Regions from separate parts of the Ensifer sp. Root954 genome, predicted to be linked through region 4. Evidence: riboswitches for the same ligand, from Rfam matches in the RefSeq annotation. Region 4 holds a riboswitch; each other region holds the start of a gene.

What was found. A riboswitch is a leader RNA that binds a small molecule or an ion and turns the genes downstream of it on or off. The one in region 4 is predicted to bind cobalamin.
Region 1: another riboswitch for cobalamin. It lies ahead of ASE71_RS15175 (aromatic ring-hydroxylating oxygenase subunit alpha); the one in region 4 lies ahead of nrdH (glutaredoxin-like protein NrdH).
Region 2: another riboswitch for cobalamin. It lies ahead of cobU (bifunctional adenosylcobinamide kinase/adenosylcobinamide-phosphate guanylyltransferase); the one in region 4 lies ahead of nrdH (glutaredoxin-like protein NrdH).
Region 3: another riboswitch for cobalamin. It lies ahead of bluB (5,6-dimethylbenzimidazole synthase); the one in region 4 lies ahead of nrdH (glutaredoxin-like protein NrdH).

The regions. Positions count from the first base shown of each region.
Region 1 is NZ_LMJM01000023.1:233,480-238,696, forward strand. Features, by position in the region: gene ASE71_RS15160 (FAD-binding oxidoreductase) at 1-212, opposite strand, end outside; gene ASE71_RS15165 (L-threonylcarbamoyladenylate synthase) at 357-1,331, opposite strand; gene ASE71_RS15170 (DUF6656 family protein) at 1,409-2,008, opposite strand; cobalamin riboswitch at 2,326-2,527, shown strand; gene ASE71_RS15175 (aromatic ring-hydroxylating oxygenase subunit alpha) at 2,631-3,875, shown strand; gene ASE71_RS15180 (hybrid-cluster NAD(P)-dependent oxidoreductase) at 3,877-4,971, shown strand; partial or broken gene ASE71_RS15185 (glycoside hydrolase family 25 protein) at 5,194-5,217, opposite strand, start outside.
Region 2 is NZ_LMJM01000027.1:81,624-86,840, reverse strand. Features, by position in the region: gene cobN (cobaltochelatase subunit CobN) at 1-335, opposite strand, end outside; gene cobW (cobalamin biosynthesis protein CobW) at 438-1,502, opposite strand; gene cobU (bifunctional adenosylcobinamide kinase/adenosylcobinamide-phosphate guanylyltransferase) at 1,506-2,030, opposite strand; cobalamin riboswitch at 2,165-2,623, opposite strand; gene ASE71_RS22325 (cation transporter) at 2,827-3,408, shown strand; gene ASE71_RS22320 (cobyric acid synthase) at 3,481-4,938, opposite strand; gene ASE71_RS36535 (hypothetical protein) at 5,189-5,217, shown strand, end outside.
Region 3 is NZ_LMJM01000027.1:246,826-252,042, forward strand. Features, by position in the region: gene ASE71_RS23090 (phytanoyl-CoA dioxygenase family protein) at 1-48, shown strand, start outside; gene ASE71_RS23095 (SDR family oxidoreductase) at 137-949, shown strand; cobalamin riboswitch at 1,047-1,259, shown strand; gene bluB (5,6-dimethylbenzimidazole synthase) at 1,305-2,000, shown strand; gene ASE71_RS23105 (DUF2865 domain-containing protein) at 2,013-3,083, opposite strand; gene ASE71_RS23110 (acyl-homoserine-lactone synthase) at 3,248-3,892, opposite strand; gene ASE71_RS23115 (helix-turn-helix transcriptional regulator) at 4,033-4,770, opposite strand; gene ASE71_RS23120 (NADP-dependent malic enzyme) at 5,041-5,217, opposite strand, start outside.
Region 4 is NZ_LMJM01000001.1:183,222-188,438, forward strand. Features, by position in the region: gene metE (5-methyltetrahydropteroyltriglutamate--homocysteine S-methyltransferase) at 1-1,518, shown strand, start outside; gene ASE71_RS00730 (acyl-CoA thioesterase) at 1,515-2,315, shown strand; cobalamin riboswitch at 2,466-2,692, shown strand; gene nrdH (glutaredoxin-like protein NrdH) at 3,080-3,301, shown strand; gene nrdI (class Ib ribonucleoside-diphosphate reductase assembly flavoprotein NrdI) at 3,314-3,730, shown strand; gene nrdE (class 1b ribonucleoside-diphosphate reductase subunit alpha) at 3,700-5,217, shown strand, end outside.

The sequences.
Region 1 (5,217 bases), on a different contig from region 4:
ACAATCGCCGTGCGGGTGGCGCTCGCGAGCTTCATGATGCGCGAGACCTCGTCGACGTTGGCCGGACGCAGGACCATCGGCGTCGTGCCGCGGTAAAGTCCGCGCGATTCGACGAGATAGCGCGCCTTGTCGGCTTCGTCCGTCAGCACGTTGGTGTTGCCGACGATCTCGGCGAAGGAAGCGATGAGTTCGGGAGAGGGAAGGGTGGTCATGGGCCTCACTTCGCATTGCGCCTGCGCGCGCTATCGGATCGGTCGATCTGAGGATCTGGTCCTCGGTTCCTGGTCGGCGGCGATCATAACCGCAATTGGTGCCGTTCGATGAGGGTGGGTGCGGAGAAGATGCCGCACACTATCTTACCCTCGTGGTGCCGCCGCCCGTTGTAACCGGTCGATGATGGCTTCCCCCAACCCGTCCGAAGGGATCGGCCCGAAGGCGATGGTCTCTGCGCCGCTGGCATCCGCCCGCTTCATATAGTCGAAGAGATTGGCGGCGGCTTCGCGCAGATTGCCAGTCGGGCTGAGATCGAGAACGACGGCCGCCTGCTCTTCGCCGGCGATCCGATTGCCGCCGAAACGGATCAAGGCTTCGCCCGCATGCACCTCGGCGGCATCGAGCCGGACGGCAGCGCCGGGCGCGTAGTGCGAGGCGAGCATGCCCGGCGCCTCGATCGTCGCTCCCGCCGTCTCCGGCCGGGTCACCGGACGGCCAAGCAGGCGTTCGATCTCGGCGGCATCGAGGCCACCCGGCCGAAGCAGCCGGATCTCGTCGCCGTCTACCTTGATGATCGTCGATTCAAGGCCGATTTGGGCCTGGCCGGCGTCGAGGATCAGCTTCAGTTTTTCGCCGAGATCGGCTTCCACATGGACCGCACTGGTCGGGCTGATCTTGCCCGACGTATTGGCGCTGGGTGCGGCCAGTGGTCGCCCGAAGTGGGCGATTACCCGGCGCGAGAAACCGTCGGGCATGCGGATGCCGAGCGTGTCGAGGCCGGCGGACGCCAGCGCATGAACCGTGCTGTCGGCGCGCTGCCGAAGGATCAGCGTCAGCGGGCCCGGCCAGAAGGCTTCGGCCAGCTGCCTCGAAATCGGATCGAAATGCACATGGGCTTCGGCCATCGCCATGTCGGAAACATGCGAGATCAGCGGATTGAAGCGCGGGCGCCCCTTCATCTCGTAGATGCGACTGATCGCATCGGGATTGGTAGCGTCGGCGGCAAGGCCGTAGACGGTCTCGGTCGGAATGGCGACCGGCTCGCCTTCGGCAAGAACGGCGCAGGCGCGCGCGATCGCGCGGTCCGGTTCTCTATCCGTGTCGATGATCTCAGCCATGCCGTTTCCTTTCCGACGCTTCCTTAACGGACGCACCGGAAAAACAGAACGATTTTCTTTGAAGGAACCGGTTCGGCTCAGAGGCTGCGAATGATGCGACGCAACGCGTCATCCTTGGCGCCAAGCATCAGTACGTTTTTCAGCGCGACCTTGGGATCATCGGTGCGAAACAGCAGCCCGTTGTCACGAAAGTTGCGGTTGATGACCATTTGCCCGGCTTCGGCGCCCGGTTCGATGGCGACGGCGAAGTACATGCGTGAATAGCCGGGCTGGATACTCTCGAAAAAATGCGTCTCGTCGCCCAGGTTGCAGAAGAAGTTGGCGAAGTAGAAGGACCAGGTGATGTCCTTGGAGGGAGTAACCGGCGTACGCGCCGCCGTCACGTGACAGTAGCCGAGATGCGGCCGGCCGACGAGCGTGCGGTGGAAGATCATCTTCGGGAACTGGATCGAGGTGTGGAACCCGTTGATCCGCTTATGGGTCGTGTCGCCGGCGGTGCTGAGCTTCTTGCCCGTCCTGTCTGCGACTTCCTCATAGCTCAAATACCGGCGTTCGCTCGGCAACCATTGCCTGCGGTTGATCCGGCCCGTGCGCAGGAATTCGGTATGAACCGCCACCTTCGGCGGGATTGTCGGCAGCTTCTCGGCTGTCGCGTCGTAGTATCTCAACTTTGCCATGATCGTCAGCGCGCCATCTGCCTGCCTGCAGGACCTCTCTCGTCCGCCGGCTAGGCTAGCGGCTCATGGTTAATGAATGATTTCGTCCTGGCTGCATCATTAGCGTTCTCTATCTGACGCGATGTCGCAAACGGGCGAAACCCTCCCGCATCTGCGCCGACCGCGCCGCAAAAGTCGGCAAATGCCCAAGATGTGATCTATCTATATGTTTGCAATGTAAAAATTCTAAGACGGTGGCCTTTTGTGGCGGTTTTTTCCGTGTCGTCATTCTGGAATTGGATGTCGCTATCGGGCAGCTGCCAAGGCGACTTCCGCGATTACATATCCTTACTCAAGGTGCCGTCTTCGAAGGGAAGATGGAGAATTGGGAAGCCGGTCAAATCCCGGCGCTGCCCCCGCAACGGTGGTGGAGCGAAAGCCTCGGCAAAGGCCACTGGACGGTTCGTCCGGGAAGGCGCCGGGCAGGTCCGAAAGGACGGCTCCTGAGCCCGGAAACCAGCCTTGACGGACATAACCGTAACGGGTTGCGGCGGGCAGCCGGATCGGAGCCTCAAACGCATGGGCGTGCGCCCGTGCGGGTTCCTGTCCTGCCTCTCCGAAACATGGCGCATGAGGACAGGACATGGACACCAGAAACGATATGCTTCGAAAGCTGAAGGGCAGGCGGGACGGCTACAGCCTCGACCGGGCCTTTTACATCGATCCCGACTACTACAGGCAGGATCTGGAAAACATCTGGTACAAGGATTGGCTGTTTATCGGCCATGACTGCGAGATCCCGCGGGCCGGCAATTACTTCACCGTCCAGGTAGGCGACTACCCCGTTGTCATCACCCGCGACCGCCAGGGCGCCATCCGGGCGCTGCACAATTCCTGCCGCCACCGCGGCTCGCGCGTCTGCACGCAGGCGAAAGGCTCGTCGGCAAAGCTTGTCTGTCCCTATCACCAGTGGACCTACGAACTCGACGGCTCGCTGCTCTTCGCCCGGCAGATGGGAGAGGATTTCGACAAGGCCGCCCACAGTCTGAAGCCGATCCATTGCGAAACGGTCGGCGGCTACATCTTCATCAACCTGTCGGAAAAGCCGATGGATTTCACGGCGTTCCGCGACATGGCCTTGCCCTATCTCGCGCCGCATCGGCTCGGCGAAACCAAGGTCGCGTTCGAAAGCACCATCATCGAGAAGGGCAACTGGAAGCTCGTCTGGGAAAACAACCGCGAATGCTACCATTGCGCCGCCAATCATCCGGAACTCTGCCGCACCTATCCTGAGGCGCCGACGGCGACCGGGGTGCAGGGCGCCAAGGATGATCCTGTGATCGCAGAACATTGGGCGAAGTGCGAGGCCGAGGGCCTGCCGAGCGAATTTAAGATGTCGCCGACCGGTCAGTTCCGCGCCGCCCGCATGCCGCTTGTCGACAATGCCGAAAGCTACACCATGTCGGGCGCCCGCGCCGTCAGGCGGGCCCTGTCCGCCGACGTCTCCCAGAGCCAGATCGGCACGCTCTTGATGTTCCACTATCCGACCACCTGGAACCATGTGCTCGCCGACCACGCCATCACCTTCCGGGTGCTGCCGCTCGGGCCCGAACTGACGCAGGTGACGACGAAGTGGCTCGTCAACAAGGATGCGGTCGAAGGCGTCGACTACAATCTAGAAGAACTGACGCATGTCTGGACCGAGACCAACGATCAGGACCGTCAGATCGTCGAGGAAAATGCCTTCGGCATCCGCTCACCGGCCTATGAGCCCGGTCCCTATTCGCCCGAGCACGAGGGTGGCGTGATGCAGTTCGTCGAGTGGTACTGCAAGTTCATGGAGCAGCGCCTTGCCGGCGACGCGGCTCCGCTTTCAAGGGTCGCCTGACATGCAGATGGCCTCTTCGTTTCACCATTTCGACGCGCTGCATGTCTGGATCGACCGGCAGCAGATGCTCGAATGCACATCGGCGGTCGTCGAGACCGCCGATGTCATGACCTTCACCTTCCGGGCCGAAAAGCCCGCCTGGTTTCGCTATCTGCCTGGGCAATTCGTGACCCTCGAACTGCCCGTCGCCGACGAGCCAGTGATGCGCACCTACACCCTGTCGTCGACGCCCTCGCGGCCGCTGTCGATCGCCGTCACCGTCAAGGCGCAGTCAGACAGCATCGGCACCCGCTGGATGTTCGAGCACCTGAAGCCCGGAATGAAACTCCGCGCCTTTGGCCCGCTCGGCGATTTCAGCTTCGTCCGCCATCCCGGCGACAAATACCTGTTTATCTCGGCCGGCTCCGGCATCACGCCGATGATGTCGATGACGCGCTGGATGGCGGACTGCGTGCCGGAGACGGATGTGACCTTCATCTCCTGCGCGCGTCGTCCGGAGGACCTGCTGTTCCGTTCGGAGCTGGAGGTTCTGGCGACGCAGATGTCCGGGCTGAACCTCGGCTTCATCGTCGAGGGACATGAGGCACGCCACGGCTGGCACGGGCTTCGCGGCCGCATTGATGGCGCCAAGCTGCCGCTGCTTGCGCCCGATTTCATGGACCGCACCGTTTTCTGCTGCGGCCCCGAACCGTTCATGCGCGGCGTGCGCGAGATGCTGAAATCGGCCGGTTTCGACATGGGCCGCTACCACGAGGAGAGCTTCCAGCCGGCCGCCGCACCTGCGGCGGAAGAGATTGCCGTGCGCGCCGGCGCCGGTGACGAGGGCGAGGTCCAGGCCGCCAAGATCGCCTTCACCATGAGCGGCAAGGAGATCGAGGCCAAGCCCGGCCAGACGATCCTGCAGGCGGCGCGCGCCAACGGCGTCAGGATCGGCGCTGCCTGCGAAGGCGGCATCTGCGGCACCTGCCGGGTTATGAAGGTCTCAGGCGAGGTGGATATGAGCCACAATGGCGGCATTCTCGACGACGAGATCGATGAGGGCTACATCCTCGCCTGCTGCTCGCGACCGCTCGGAGACGTCCAGATCGAAGCTTGAAGGCTTTAATGATGTCGCGCAAAAGTGTGCAGCGGTTTTGCGGCAACGACATGCATAACAACAAGCGCTTAGTGCCTGTCGCGTGAATGCTTTTTCAAGCGAGAGGCTTTAGGGCGCGTTGCAGGGGATCGGATTGGCTGAAACGCTTGCCGGGGCGTCGGTGCCGGCCTCCGTCTTGGAGCATGCGCCCTGGGCGGCATCATTGCCGGCGATCGCCACCTGCAGGGCACGTTCCTGGCGGGCGAA
Region 2 (5,217 bases), on a different contig from region 4:
ACCGCGATCTCGAAACGATGGGTGACGGCAGCCGCATGCAGGGCTTCCAGCAGATAACGGAAATAGCTGGCGCCACCGAGCGGCCGGACGACGATCAGCTTGGCGTGACGCGCCGTGCGCTCGACGTAAGTGTCGACCGACATCGGGTGCATCAGGCTCATCAGGCTGGCGATGCGCAGGCTCAAGCCTCCGTCGCGTCGGCCGTGAGCCGCGGCGATCGAGGAGAGCTCGGTGTCGGCGGCCGAGAGGAAAAGGATATCGGCCGGCGTTTGCCCAAGGTCGATCGCCTCGTTGCCGTCGGCGATCGTTCCTTTCTGGGCGAGAAGCAGATGCATTCGTCTTGTCCGGTGGGGCAATTCCGAACGAAAACGCTAAAAGCGTTTTCCATCCGGAACTGCATTATTTCAATGCGTTAGATCATTTCATTCAAGAATGATCTAGACGAGCGCGGTGATCGCAGCGCGCACCGCCGCCTCGTCCATGTCGTGCAGGCCGATGACGACGAGGCGCGTACCGCGCTTTTCGCCGGCGCCCCAGGCGCGGTCGTAATACTGGTCGATGCGGGCGCCGACCGCCTGGATCAGGAGGCGCATCGGCTTGCCGGGCACGTCTGCAAAACCCTTGAGGCGCAGAACGTCGTGCTCCGCGATCACGCCCTTCAGGCGATCGATGAACGCCGAGGGATCGGCGATCGAACCGAGCTCGACGACGAAGCTGTCGAACTCGTCGTGATCGTGCTCCTCACCTGCCTCGTGCTCCATCTCGTGATGCGACTTGCGGTTGGCGATATCGCTTTCCGTGCCGACACCGAGGCCAAGCAGGATGGCAGCGGCGACTTCGCCGTTCTTCGCCTCGATCATCGTCGGCTTGCGGCTGGTGCGCGAAGACACCTCGTCGCGTACGGCCTTGAGGCCGGAGGCATCGATCAGATCGGTCTTGTTGAGAACGATGAGATCGGCGGCCGTCAGTTGGTCCTCGAACAGCTCCTCGATCGGGCTTTCGTGATCGAGATTGTCGTCCTCGACGCGCAGCGCATCGACCTTGTCGTGGTCGTCGGCAAAGCGGCCAGCGGCAACGGCGGCGCTGTCGACCACCGTGACGACGCCATCGACGGTCACTTCGCTGCGGATATCCGGCCAGTTGAAAGCGGCGATCAGCGGCTGCGGCAGGGCAAGGCCCGAGGTTTCGATGATGATGTGGTCAGGACGGTTTTCACGCTCGAGCAGCTTCGTCATGGTCGGGATGAAATCGTCAGCCACGGTGCAGCAGATGCAGCCATTGGTAAGCTCGATGATGTCGTCCTCGGTGCAGGCCTCGGCACCGCAGCCCTTCAAGACATCGCCGTCGACGCCGAGATCACCGAACTCGTTGATGATCAGCGCGATGCGCTTGCCGTCGGCGTTCTGCAGCAGGTTGCGGATCATCGTCGTCTTGCCGGCGCCGAGGAAGCCGGTGATGACGGTCGCCGGGATCTTGCCCTGGTTGGCTCTCGCAGTGGTCATGGATCAACCCTTCATTTTCAGCGGCAAACCGGCCGCGACAAAGTAAACTTCAGCGGATTTCTCCGCAACGATCTGGTGAAGCCGGCCGGCATGGTCGCGAAACTCGCGGGCCATGCGGTTCTCGGGCACGATGCCGAGGCCGACCTCATTGGAAACAAAGACGAGGCGCGCCCGCGCCTCAGGCAGATACGCAACAAGGGCGGCGAACTCCGCCGTCATGTCGCGCTCTTCCAGCATGAGATTGGTTACCCATAGCGTCAGGCAGTCGATCAGGACCACATGGCTGGGATCATCGATGCGTCTGAGGATGCCGACGAGATCGAGCGGCTCCTCATGCGTCGTCCAGCCCTCGCCGCGGCGCGTCCGGTGATGGTCGATGCGCTCGCGCATTTCGTCGTCCCAGGCGCGGCCCGTTGCGACATAATGCATGGTGAGGCCGGACGCTTCGACGAGCCTCTCGGAAAAGCTGGACTTGCCGGAACGGGCGCCGCCAAGGACCAGCACGGGCCCGGCGCTGAGACTGCTCATCGTGGCTGCCTCAACATTCCCAAAACAGCCGTCGGTGGCAAAAGCCATCGGACGCGCCACGGGCGCGTTCTTGAAAACATCTGCGAGCCAAAACAACCTCCGTGATGGCGTTGGAGACAAAAGTCCCCTCGGGCGGAATGCCCATGCCGGATGGCAGGTCTCCTGGCTCACGGCGTCACGGGCCGAACATCGCCTCGCCCTTAAACGGCAAGGTTCCGATGTCAGGGCCCGAGCGGCCCGCCTCACCTTCCCGGCGTCTTTCCGGTGCCACAGCGAACCTTTGCGCGTCGTCTCCGACGCATGGGCGCTGTGAGGGACATCGTGAAAGGCGGACGATTCGTAGAAGAAGAGGCGTCCAAACCCGGCTGATCACGATGCCACGCCAGTGGCTTTTCCGGCTTGATCCCCGACCTGCCCCGATTGCCCATGCAACCGGCCGACAGCCCGGCACCAAACCCGATGGCGAACCCTGACCGTTCTACAGTCGCGGGGTCGGCTGCGATAAGGATGCCCGATTTGGGTCCATCCGTCACATTCCCAATTATTCCCCCAGATCGCCACGACAAGGGGGAACCATCCAACACCTGATGATTAGGAAGCGGGCAGCCCAAAGTCAATCGACGCATGCGACGCCTCCCCGGCCGAGTTGCGCCACGCGACGATTTGTCGGGCGTCAGGCACGACGGCGGTGTGAAGGGAACCGATGTCGAAACCTAGTGCTATGGATAGCAAACTGCTGCTAACACGTGTGTCAAAAATGCCGAGGGCGAATCTCGCCAGAAAGGGAACCTTTCGAGTGGATACCGACCTGCGCCGCGTCGTCCTCATCGTCTCCCTGTTGAACCTCGGCTATTTCGGGGTCGAACTCCTTGTCGCGCTTTCGATCGGCTCGGTGTCCCTCATGGCCGACAGCGTCGACTTCCTCGAAGACGCCTCCGTCAACATGCTGATTTTCTTTGCTCTGGCCTGGACGGCGCGGACCCGCGCGCGGGTCGGCATGGCGATGGCGTTCATTCTACTGGTACCGGCGCTGGCCTTCCTTTGGACGGCCTGGGCGAAGTTCATGGATCCGGTCCCGCCAGAGCCCTTTGCCCTGTCCCTGACCGGACTTGGGGCGCTGGTGGTCAACCTCTTCTGCGCCTATCTGCTCGTCGCCTACCGTCACACGAGCGGCAGCCTCACGCGGGCAGCATTTCTCTCGGCCCGCAACGATGCCTTCGCCAATGTGGCCATCATCGCCGCGGGTCTGGCGACAGCCTATCTGTGGCAGTCGGCCTGGCCGGACCTGATCGTCGGCCTGGGGATTGCCCTGATGAACATGGATGCCGCGCGGGAAGTCTGGGAAGCCGCAAGCGAGGAGCACGATGTCGCAGCGTAGTTCCGCCGGATAAGCTCGTTCCTCCTGTTGGGCCCGACGTACCGGACCTGCTGACTGACCGTTGCCGCGCCGCTAGCGGCTGAGCAACTCGTCCAACCAGCGACGATCGAGCACAGCCTCCAGCTCGTTCGCGACATCGTCGAGCGCCGCATCGACCGATTGGCGGTAGTTGTTGGCGCCGCCTTCGATGCCGAAACTCTTGAGCAGCGCGCCACGATAGGCGTCGCTGGTGAAGAGCCCATGCAGGTAGGTGCCCATCACGCGGCCATCGGCCGAAAGCGCGCCGTCGGCGCGATTGTCGATGCGCACCGATGGCCGGCCACAGTCTGCACCTTGCGTCTTGCCAAGATGGATTTCGTAGCCTTCGAGCGCCACATCATGCTCCAGAGACCAGGCGCGGCTGTTGCGCACCGTCTTTTCCGGCGCCATCTCGGTCTCGACCTCGAGCAGCCCGAGACCCTCGACCGCACGTTCGCCGCCCTCGATGCCGAGCGGATCGGTGACGCGCCGGCCGAGCATCTGGTAGCCGCCGCAGATGCCGATGACCCGGCCGCCCCGGCGCACATGACGTTCGAGGTCACGGTCCCACCCTTGCGCACGGAAATCGATGAGGTCGCCGATGGTCGACTTCGACCCGGGAATGACGACGAGGCCAGCGTCTGCCGGAATGGGACTGCCAGGCCGCACGAAGACGAGATCAATCTCCGGTTCGGCGGCGAGCGGATCGAGGTCGTCGAAATTGGCGATGCGCGACAGTACCGGGACGGCAACCTTCAGCGCCCGCCCCTCGCCGCGCGTCAGCTTCTCCAGCACGACGGAATCTTCGGCAGGCAGGCGTGCCGCCGCCTTCAACCACGGCACGACGCCGAAGCAGGGCCAGCCGGTGTAGCGGTTGACGGCAGCAATGCCGTCGTCGAACAGCGTGACCTCGCCGCGGAACTTGTTGATGAGATAGCCGGTCACCATGCGCCGGTCTTCCTCGGGCAGGATCGCATGCGTGCCGACCAGCGAGGCGATCACCCCGCCGCGGTCGATGTCGCCGACCAGCACGACCGGCACGTCGGCCCGTGTCGCAAAGCCCATATTGGCGATGTCGCCGGGCCTGAGGTTGATTTCGGCCGGCGAGCCGGCGCCTTCGACCACCACGAGATCGGCACCGGCCGATATTTGTTCGAAACTCTCCATGACGGCGCCCAGCAGTTTGGGCTTGAGCGCCTGATATTCCCGCCCCCTAGCCTGCCCGGCGACCTTGCCCTGAACGACGATCTGGCTGCCCACGTCCGACTGCGGCTTCAGGAGCACCGGGTTCATGTGCACCGACGACGGCACGCGCGCGGCCAGCGCCTGCAGCCATTGCGCGCGGCCGATCTCGCCGCCGTCGTCGGAAACGGCGGCGTTGTTCGACATGTTCTGCGGCTTGAACGGCCGGACCTTCAGGCCCTGATTGGCGGCAAGCCGGCAGAGCCCCGCCACCAATACCGATTTTCCGACATCCGAGCCGGTTCCCTGCAACATGATCCTGCGTGTCATGCGGCCATCGGTAACACTGAAACGGGCAGCGGCAAAGGTCTGTTTCGACACGATTTCGCCGCAATTGACAAAGCCCTTTCACGCATTGTTTCGCGCTTTCGCAAGGCTTGTCGAAAATGTCGCGGCCGATAGCCAGAATGCGACATGGCGTGGCGAGTTTGGCATTCAATTTTTTGCAGCGCACACCTATATCAGCGGCATAGCAACACGCCCCGGAGGATAAGCCTCCGGCCTCTCAAGGTTCATGTCCATGCTGTATATTTTCAGCAAGCCCAATTT
Region 3 (5,217 bases), on a different contig from region 4:
GAGTTTCTCTCGGTGCTGGAGGCGCAGGCGAAGCGCAAGCTGAGCTGACGAGCGAGTTACAATTTGACAGGCTCCCGGTGTGTTTTAGCCGGGAGCCGCAGCCGTTTCAAACGATCATTTCCGAGGGAGGAATTCGATGAGTGGACAATTGCAAGGCAAGATCGCCATCGTCACCGGTGGTACGCAGGGACTGGGCGCGACGATTGCTGGCCTTTTCGCCGAGCGCGGCGCTGAAGGCATCGTCATCTGCGGCCGCAACGCCGCCAAGGGGCGGGCGAAGGCCGAGCAGATCGGCAAGTCAAGCGGTGCGAAAGTTGTCTATGTCGAGGCCGATCTTGAAAAAGTAGAGGACGCCCGCAAGGTGGTCGCCGCTTGCGACGCGGAATTCGGCCGGGTCGATGCGCTGGTCAACGCCGCAGCTATCACCGACCGTGGCACGATCCTCGACACCACGCCCGAACTCTTCGACCGCATGTTCGCGATCAATGTGCGCGCGCCGTTCTTCCTGATGCAGGAGGCGGTGAAGATCATGCGGCGGGAGAAGACCGAGGGCACGATCGTCAACATCGGCTCTATGTCGGCGATGGCCGGCCAGCCGTTCATTGCCGTCTATTGTTCGTCGAAAGGCGCCCTCGAAACGCTGACCAAAAACACGGCTTATGCGCTTCTTCGCAACCGCATTCGCGTCAACGGGCTGAATATCGGCTGGATGGCGTCCGAAGGCGAAGACCGCATCCAGCGCGAGTTTCATGGCGCGGCGGCCGATTGGCTCGAAAAGGCGGCGGCCGGCCAGCCTTTCGGTCGGCTCGTCGATCCGGCCGAAGTGGCGCGGGCCTGCGCCTATCTGTCGTCGGCCGAGTCCGGGCTGATGACCGGATCGGTGATTTGCTTCGATCAGTCGGTCTGGGGCGCCTATGACGGTTCGCCACATCCGGTCGCTCCGCTTTGAGGTGGAGGTAAACGACTAAGCTCGACAGTAGCCGGCGGAAAGTGGCGTGCCATGTCCCGGCCGGGTTGGCGCCGCTTGTCTTTCTCAAACGGCTGTGCACTTAGTGCCGTCGTCAGGTGCCCGCGAAAGCGGGAGAATCGGGAATCCGGTGTCATTCCGGAACGTGCCCAACGCTGTGACGGGGACGATCGCGTCTAAGAGAGCCTTGAATTGATTCAAGGTTTTGCCACTGGATCTTCAAGCGATCTGGGAAGGCGAGGTGATCGGTTGAACCGAAGTCAGAAGACCGGCCTGGCGAGATAGACCGAACCCCGCGTGGACGGCGGGAGGTTTTCGCATTGTTGGGGATCGAACGATGCTGACTGAACCGAAGGGCGGCCTTGCGGCTGCCGGCGCCTTTTCGTTGCCAGAGCGGGAGGCCGTCTACCGTGCCATCGAGACACGTCGCGACGTGCGCGATGAATTCCTGCCCGCGCCATTGCCGGATGATCTGATCTTGCGCCTGCTGGCCGCTGCGCACAGCGCCCCGTCCGTGGGCTTCATGCAGCCGTGGAACTTCGTGCTGGTGCGGGCGGAAGAAACGCGTGAGCGCGTCTGGCATGCGTTTCGCCGCGCCAATGACGAGGCCGCGCTGATGTTCGAGGCGGAACAACAGGCCAAGTACCGTGCGCTGAAGCTGGAAGGCATCCGCAAGGCGCCGCTCAGCATCTGTGTCACCTGCGACCGCACGCGCGGCGGTGCCGTCGTACTCGGGCGCACCCACAATCCGCAGATGGACGTCTATTCCACCGTCTGCGCCGTGCAAAACCTCTGGCTTGCGGCGCGGGCCGAAGGGGTGGGCGTCGGCTGGGTGAGCATTTTCCACGAGGCCGAGATCAAGGCGATTCTCGGCATCCCAGATCATATCGAGATCGTTGCCTGGCTCTGCCTCGGCTATGTCGATCGCCTCTATCAGCAGCCGGAACTCGCCGTGAAGGGCTGGCGCCAGCGCCTGCCGCTCGACGAGCTGGTTTTCGAAGACGGATGGGGACGCAGCAAGGAGAAGGCGTAAGGCCTCGTCCGATCAATTCTGGACCGGCTGATAGGCCGGTCCCTTCGGATGCTTGAGGTCGATGGCGGTTTCTTCCTGCGGCAGGTAGGTCGGGCCGACGACGCGAACCTTGTTCTTCGACGGATCGTAAGGCCGCTCTTCGGCCGGCGCCTTGGCGGTATTGCTCGCCGCTTCCGGCTTCTTGGTCTCGATGACGATGATCGACGACTGGTCGTCACCGATCTTCGTTCCGTTTGCCTTCGGTGTGGTCGAGGCGGTCTGGGGTATCTGGCAGCCGCACTGGCCGGGTTTTCCGACAGCGCGGGTGCGATAGGCAAAGGCGTTGGGCATTTCGGTATAGGGACGGCCGGTCACGGCCGAGACCATCTTGTCGCTCTCTTCCGTGTTGAGGTCGTGAAAATAGAGCTCGGTCTCAGCCCCCGGGCAGCGCGCCCGACAGGCCTGCTCGTCGCGCGGGAAATCGGCCGGCGTCGCATCTGAAGAAACCGGGAAAAAGGCGCCGTCGCAGGTGCGCACGCACATGGTTCTGAGCGTGCCGCTATAGTAGCGCTCCTGCGGCGCGTAGCCGTCTTCGCCTCGGCCGAGCATCGGGCCGTAGGCGTCTTCCGGCGGCAGGTCGGCAACGATGTTGCGGTGGCTTTCCGGCACGTCCGGTTCCACGCTTGCGAACTCCTCGCGGTCGCCATAGCAACCGTTGATCTCCAGCGCGGCGAGGATGCGGCGCCGGCTGTCGTCGCTGCCGCCGGCGACGATCTGCTCGCGCTCGGACTTCAGCATGCGCAGATTGTCTTCCATCTCGGCGATCAGGCTGTTGAGGCCGTAGCAAGTGTCGGGGTCGCCGCCGTCGAAGCCAATGGCGTTGCCGCCACTGCAACCCGCGCGGCGGCGGTCGTTCTTTGCCCGCCGCAGCTCGATATTCTGCCGCGAGATCGCGCTTGCGTAGTCGCGCGCATCGGCATTGCTGGCGACGTAGTCAGGCAGTTGCGCGAGCCGCGCGTTCAGTCGGTCGCAGGCCGTCGATGCCAGTGACGGACCGGCACCGATCAGAACCAGAGGCACAAGGGCCGCAGCGACGTGTTTCATGCGCGTGAACACGGGCGAAAGTCTCTTCCTGTTGCCAGGTCGGCGCCGACCTTCTGCGGGTTGCTGCCAGCGGCATTCCTGTTTCGCCTCCATCATAGAGCTTGTCGGTGATCGTGCAACGACAAGCGACGGTTTGCGTTAACAGCGCAGATCGACTGACGCGCTTAGGCGGCGCGGGCGGTTTCCAGCGACATCGGACGTTCGAGCACGGTACCTTCGATGGCAGCGACCGCCTTCATCCGCGTGAGCAGATCCGGCGTTACTTCCCAAGCGACGGCAACCGCGAAAACGGAGCCGATGCGATGCGGTTCGGCGATACGCTCGCCCGGGCATCCCATGCGCCGGAACATGCGCTCCAGGAACACATCCGTCACCGTGACGATGTGGCTGATGCCGGAAGCAAGGCCCAGCTCGCCGACGCCGCACATCAGTTCGGCGGCCGCGACCGTCACCTGGTTCGAGGCGCGGTCCTGCGAGATCTCGGGCTCGATGCAGAAGCGGCTGGATTCCCAGACCGAAGCGCTGCGGATTTCCGGATTATCGCCGAGCAGGATCGGGAAGGTATCGTCCAGCATGTTTGGGCCGAGTGTCGGCAGGAGGCGAAGCGCGCCGCGCAGCCGGCCGGTATCGGGCGCATAGGACAGGACGTAGAGCGGGTTTGCCTGGTCGTAGTTGTCGATTTCCCAGTCGCCTTCGGTCTGCACGTCCCATTTCAGGAAGTCGTGGAAGACGCGCTTGCGCAACCGGAACATGTCGTCGACGGCCGCCGGGTGTTGTGCGCGGGTCTTTCCGTTCAGGATCCTGATCATCGTTTTCTCCATCCGAGTTTGGGGATGGGGCGATGCTGTCAGGCTCGCGGCGGTTGCGTAACTGTCGCTAGCGACAGTTCAAATGCGCGATATTTGCCACTAGATTTCGAGGGGTTTCGGTGGAGGCGTATTGCCGGGTGTCAAACGGAGGGTATCAGAGCGTGTCGTACGGCCTGTGCCACAGCCTGAGTGTTGGAAACGACATTCAGCTTGCGTCGCGCATTGGTCATGAAGAAGCGCACGGTGCGCTCGGAAATGCCGAGGATCGTGGCGATTTCCCAATAGCTCTTGCCGGCGGCGGCCCAGGTCAGGACCTCGGTCTCGCGGCCGGTCAACCGCATCTCTCGGGTCGAAATGCTGCCGGCCATGGCGCCGTGCTCCAGCATGGCGGCATGGAAGAGATTGGCGGCCAGCTGGAAATCGCGCAGGTGATGGCGGCGATAGGTCGTCCATTCGCCGGCTGTCATGTTGACGTTGATTGCGAGCAACGCCATGCGCCCGGCGGGCGAGGGCAGTGGCAAGGCGACGCCCTCAGTTGATATGCCGATTTCCTGGGCTGCCTGGAACAACGGTTCGCATTCCGGGAAGCGATGCCGCGCCATCGTCCATTCCACCGGCCGCACGCCGCCAAGCGCCAGCTTCAGAATCGGATCGATCCGGTGAAGGCTGCGGGCATGGTAGATCTCGGCAGCGTAGGCGCCGAAGGTGTGATGCAGCCGGCAAACCTTGAGCTCGTCCGCATAGGGCTCGGCTTCGAGATAGAGAAGATGGGCAATGCGGAAGGTTCGACGCATCAATGTGAAGAAATGAGCGGGCTCGACGCAGCCGCCACATTCCAGGATTTCCAGCATGTCGAGGACAGCCTGCTGCTCAGTCATGCCACAACACCGAATCTCGTCCGAGGCCACAGCATGGTTAGAGGTTCACCTTTTGTCCAGCGCAAACTTTCCCGATTGGTGTATAAGACCAATTGCGCACGCCTTGATTGTAGCTGTCGATCGGCCGCGTGACAGGGGCTGATTCGCGGGTGATCTGCAAAACCAGCGATGCCGCGCCTGAAGCAGGCGCGACATCCGGATACGGTTTTGCCGGCGCCGGCATGGCGCCCGAATGCAGCGAAGACCGGTGGCGATCTCCGCGTTGCCATCTCAACCCGGATGGCTGGCTTCGACCACCGCCAGAGCCGCCATGTTGACGACGCCGCGTGAGGTGACGGACGGCGACAGGATATGGGCGGGAAGCGCCGAGCCGAGCAGGATTGGGCCGACATGCAGGCTGTCGGTCATGGTCTTGACGACACCGAGCGTGATGTTGGCGGCATCGAG
Region 4 (5,217 bases):
CTCGTGCGCGCGCCGCAGCAGATCGACACGCTCATCCAATCGGCTCCGGCGGACCGGGTCCTATCGCTCGGGGTCATCGACGGCCGCAACATCTGGCGGACCGATCTGGCCAACCTGTTCCGCCGGCTGCAGCCTCTGACTTCGACCCACGGCCGCGACCGCATCGAGCTCGCACCTTCATGCTCACTCCTGCACGTGCCGATCGATCTCGAGCTGGAGCGTGCGCTTGATCCGGAACTTTCCTCCTGGCTCGCCTTCGGTACGCAGAAACTCGACGAACTCAGCCTGCTTGCCAGCGCCTTCGAGCCGGGGCTTGCCATTTCCGAGCACGTTTTCGCCGCCTCGATCGCGTCCGCCCAGGCGAGGCTCACCTCACTCAGGATCCATGATCCTTTGGTCGCCGGGCGCTTGAAAGCGCTGACGGATGCGGACAGCAAGCGGCAGTCCCCGTTCGCGGGTCGCCGGGCACTGCAGGCGAAGAAGCTGTCATTGCCGCTCTTCCCGACAACGACGATCGGATCCTTCCCACAGACATCGGAGGTTCGGCAGGCCCGTTCACTGCATGCGAAGGGCGAACTCAGCTATGTCGACTACACCGCCTATCTTCGCCGAGAGACCGAACTGGCGGTGCGCTGGCAGGAAGAGGTCGGCATCGACGTACTCGTTCACGGCGAGTTCGAGCGCAACGACATGGTGCAATATTTTGGCGAGCAGCTCTCGGGCTACGCCTTCACCCAGAGCGGCTGGGTGCAGAGCTACGGATCGCGCTGCGTGCGTCCGCCTGTTATCTTCGGCGACGTTTCGCGACCAAACCCGATGACGGTCGAGTGGGCGACCTTCGCGCAGTCGCTGACCGATCGCCCGGTCAAGGGCATGCTGACAGGTCCGGTCACCATGCTGCTATGGTCCTTCGTTCGTGACGACCTGCCACGTTCCGTGGTGTGCCGGCAGATCGCACTAGCACTGCGCGATGAAGTCTCGGATCTCGAGGCCGCCGGCATCGCCATCATCCAGATCGACGAACCAGCACTGCGCGAAGGCCTGCCGCTGCGAAATGCCGATCGCAAGGCCTATCTCGACTGGGCGGTGGAGTGCTTCCGTCTCAGTGCAGCCGGGGTGGGCGATGCGACCCAGATCCACACCCATATGTGCTACTCCGAGTTCAACGACATCATGGCCGCAATCGCGGCGATGGACGCCGACGTCATGTCGATCGAGACGTCGCGATCGAAGATGGAACTGCTCGGCGCCTTCACCGACGAGGCCTATCCGAACGAGATCGGCCCGGGCGTCTACGACATCCATTCACCACGCGTGCCCGGCGTCGAGGAAATGGTGCATCTCATCGAAAAAGCGACCGAGGGCCTCACGCCGGACCAGATCTGGGTCAATCCCGATTGCGGACTGAAGACCAGGCGCTGGGAAGAGACGCGGCCGGCGCTCGTTAACATGGTCGCCGCCGCCCGCTCGCTTCGAGCGGCTTTTGCCGCCGATACGCGCGAAGCCGTCAAAGCATGACGGGGCAGCACGAAGTCACGACGGCGCCGGGGGAAACCCCGGCGCCACAAACCCTGATCGACATCGTTTTTCCAGGCGATACCAATCACCATGGCACGCTCTTTGGTGGCGCCGCCCTCGCGTCGATGGACCGGATCGCTTTCATCGTCGCCACCCGTCACGGGCGCGTTCCCTTCGTCACCGCATCCTGCGACCGCATCGATTTTCGTGCGCCTGCGCGCATCGGTCAGATCGTCTGCTTCAGCGGCCGTCCGGTTCGTGTCGGGCGCCGCTCGATGGTGGTCGAGGTCGAGATGATCGCGGAAGATATCGCCACCGGCAGCCGCGCCCTTTGCAGCAGGGGCACCTTCACCATGGTCGCGATGCCCCGTGCCGATGAAACGGATTGGACGCTGCCGCAGCTCGATGTGGCAACGGACACGCCCGAAGAGGCGGGCACCCTACGCATGGTCGACATCGTCTTTCCCGGCCAGGCCAACAGCTTTGGCGCCATATTCGGTGGCAACGCCCTCGTGCATATGACGAAGGCCGCATTCGTCGTCGCGACGCGCCGGAGCCGCCGGGCGACCGTCCTTGCCTCCTGCACCGGTATGGACTTCAAGCACCGGATCATGATCGGTTCGATCATCGAACCCATCGCCCGCATTGTGCGGACGGGTCGCAGTTCAGCCACCGTCGAGGTCGAACTCTGGTCGGAAGAGCTCCTCACCGGTCTGCGACAGCGGACTGTTACCGGAACTTTCGCTATGGTCGCCGTCGACGGGGACAACCGGCCCGTGGCCGCTTTCGCTGCTTGATGGAATGGGGCGTCCGCACCAGGGGCGCCCTATCCACAACCTTGGTGCCAACCGGCTGTTTACTCCCCGTTATCCACACTGCAAAAGAAACCACCCTCCTACCCCCGCCGTCCACATACGGAACCTATTGACGCAGATTTGCGATGAACTACCATATCTAGTGTTCGAGGTTCTTCCGATTCGCAAGGATTGGGAGCTAAGACGGGAATACGGTGCGCCGGCGGGTTTCCGCTGAGGCTATGCCGTAGCTGCCCCCGCAACTGTAGACGGCGAGCGACTGTCCGGATTTGGACCACTGAGGCATGAGGCCTCGGGAAGGTCGGGATGGAAGCTTTGACCCGTAAGCCAGGAGACCTGCCTCGATCACCAAACGTCCACGGGCGGGGTGTCCGGAGGGGTTGAGTGCGTGGCAGGATGAGCCTGCCCGATCGTCTCGACGTCTCCCCGGCAGCCTGTCGAAAGCTTCGGGGTGAAGTCATGCCAGTTTCTTCCAGTTCAGATCCACCTTCTGCGGACGGGTGCGCGTTGTTGCGCGCCTGATTGAAAGGCCGCGCCTTGAAAACCCGCATCCGCGGAATTCCTGAGCGCCCGACCAAAACGAGCCGGCCCGGTTGCGTAACCGACCTTGGGCCAGCTTGACGACGTCAACTCCGGTCGAGTCGACCGGGGAGCGATGTTTCGTGTCCAATCGCCAACACCACGGTTCGCGTTCGCGCGATCCGACGACTTTTTGCGCCCATTTGCCAGACCCTCACGAGGAACCCATGTCGATCACCGTCTACAGCAAACCAGCCTGCGTCCAATGCACCGCCACAACCCGTGCGCTCGACCGCCAAGGCATCGATTATCGCATCGTCGATATCTCCGAGGATTCCGATGCATTCGCGCTGGTGCAGGGTCTTGGCTATCGGCAGGTCCCGGTCGTCGTCGCCGGCGAGCGGCATTGGGCGGGTTTCCGCCCGGACATGATCAGCGCGCTTTCCTGAAGGACGCGGGCGATGGGCCTGATCGTCTATTTTTCCAGTCGCTCGGAAAACACCCATCGCTTCGTCGAAAAGCTCGGCCTTCGCGCCGCCCGCATACCGCTCAGGGAAGGTATGGACGCACTTACGGTCGCAGAGCCCTATGTGCTGATCGTGCCGACCTATTGCGGCGACGATGGCCGCGGGGCGGTGCCGAAGCAGGTCATCCGCTTCTTGAACGACGCGGGCAACCGCTCTCACATCCGCGGCGTGATCGCAGCGGGCAACAGCAATTTCGGCGCGACCTACGGGATCGCCGGCGACGTGATCTCGGCCAAGTGCCGGGTACCCTATCTCTACCGGTTCGAGCTGCTCGGGACCGACGAGGACGTCGCCAATGTCAAAAACGGGATGGAACGATTTTGGACGTCACGACACTCGAACGCCCCTTGAAGGCGACGGAAGCAGCGCTCGACTATCATGCGCTGAACGCAATGCTGAACCTCTATGACGAAGAGGGACGGATCCAGCTCGACAAGGACCGGCAGGCGGCGAAACAGTACTTCCTCCAGCACGTCAACCAGAACACGGTGTTCTTCCATAACCTCCGGGAAAAACTCGATTATCTGGTGACCGAGGGCTATTACGAGCAGGAAGTGCTGGACCAGTATTCCTTCAACTTCGTGCGCGATCTCTACGATCATGCCTATTCAAAGAAGTTCCGCTTTCCGACCTTCCTCGGGGCGTTCAAATACTACACGTCCTATACGCTGAAGACCTTCGACGGAAAGCGCTACCTGGAACGCTACGAAGACCGTGTCTGCATGGTGGCGATGGCCTTGGCGCGCGGCAACGAGGGGCTTGCCCGCGATCTCGTCGACGAGATCATCTCCGGCCGCTTCCAGCCGGCAACGCCGACTTTCCTCAACGCCGGCAAGAAGAGCCGCGGCGAGCTCGTCTCCTGCTTTCTGCTCCGGATCGAGGACAACATGGAGAGTATCGGCCGCGCCATCAATTCGGCGCTGCAGCTTTCCAAGCGCGGTGGCGGCGTGGCGCTGTCGCTCACCAACATCCGCGAGATGGGCGCGCCGATCAAGCAGATCGAGAACCAGTCATCCGGCGTTATCCCGGTCATGAAGCTGCTCGAAGACAGTTTCTCTTACGCCAACCAACTCGGCGCGCGCCAGGGAGCCGGTGCTGTCTACCTGCACGCCCACCACCCCGACATCATGCGCTTCCTCGATACCAAGCGCGAAAACGCCGACGAGAAGATCCGCATCAAGACGCTGTCGCTCGGCGTCGTCATCCCCGACATCACCTTCGAGCTCGCCCGCAACAACGAGGACATGTATCTGTTCTCACCCTATGACGTGGAGCAGGTTTATGGCGTGCCCCTCACCGAGATTTCGGTGACCGAGAAGTACCGCGAGATGGTCGAGGATGCCCGCATCCGCAAGCGCAAGATCAAGGCGCGCGACTTCTTCCAGATCATCGCCGAGATCCAGTTCGAAAGCGGTTATCCCTACATCATGTTCGAGGACACGGTGAACCGGGCAAACCCGATCGCCGGGCGCATCACCATGAGCAATCTCTGCTCGGAAATCCTGCAGGTGAGCGAGGCGAGCGAGTTCAACGACGACCTCTCCTACAAGCACATGGGCAAGGACATCTCCTGCAATCTCGGTTCGCTGAACATTGCGGCTGCCATGGACAGCCCGGATTTCGGCCAGACGATCGAGACCTCGATCCGCGCCCTCACCGCCGTCTCCGAAATGAGCCACATCTCGTCCGTGCCCTCGATCGAAAAGGGCAACGACGACAGCCACGCGATCGGCCTCGGGCAGATGAACCTGCACGGCTATCTCGCCCGCGAGCGCATCTACTACGGCTCGGAGGAAGGCATCGATTTCACCAACATCTATTTCTACACGGTAACCTTT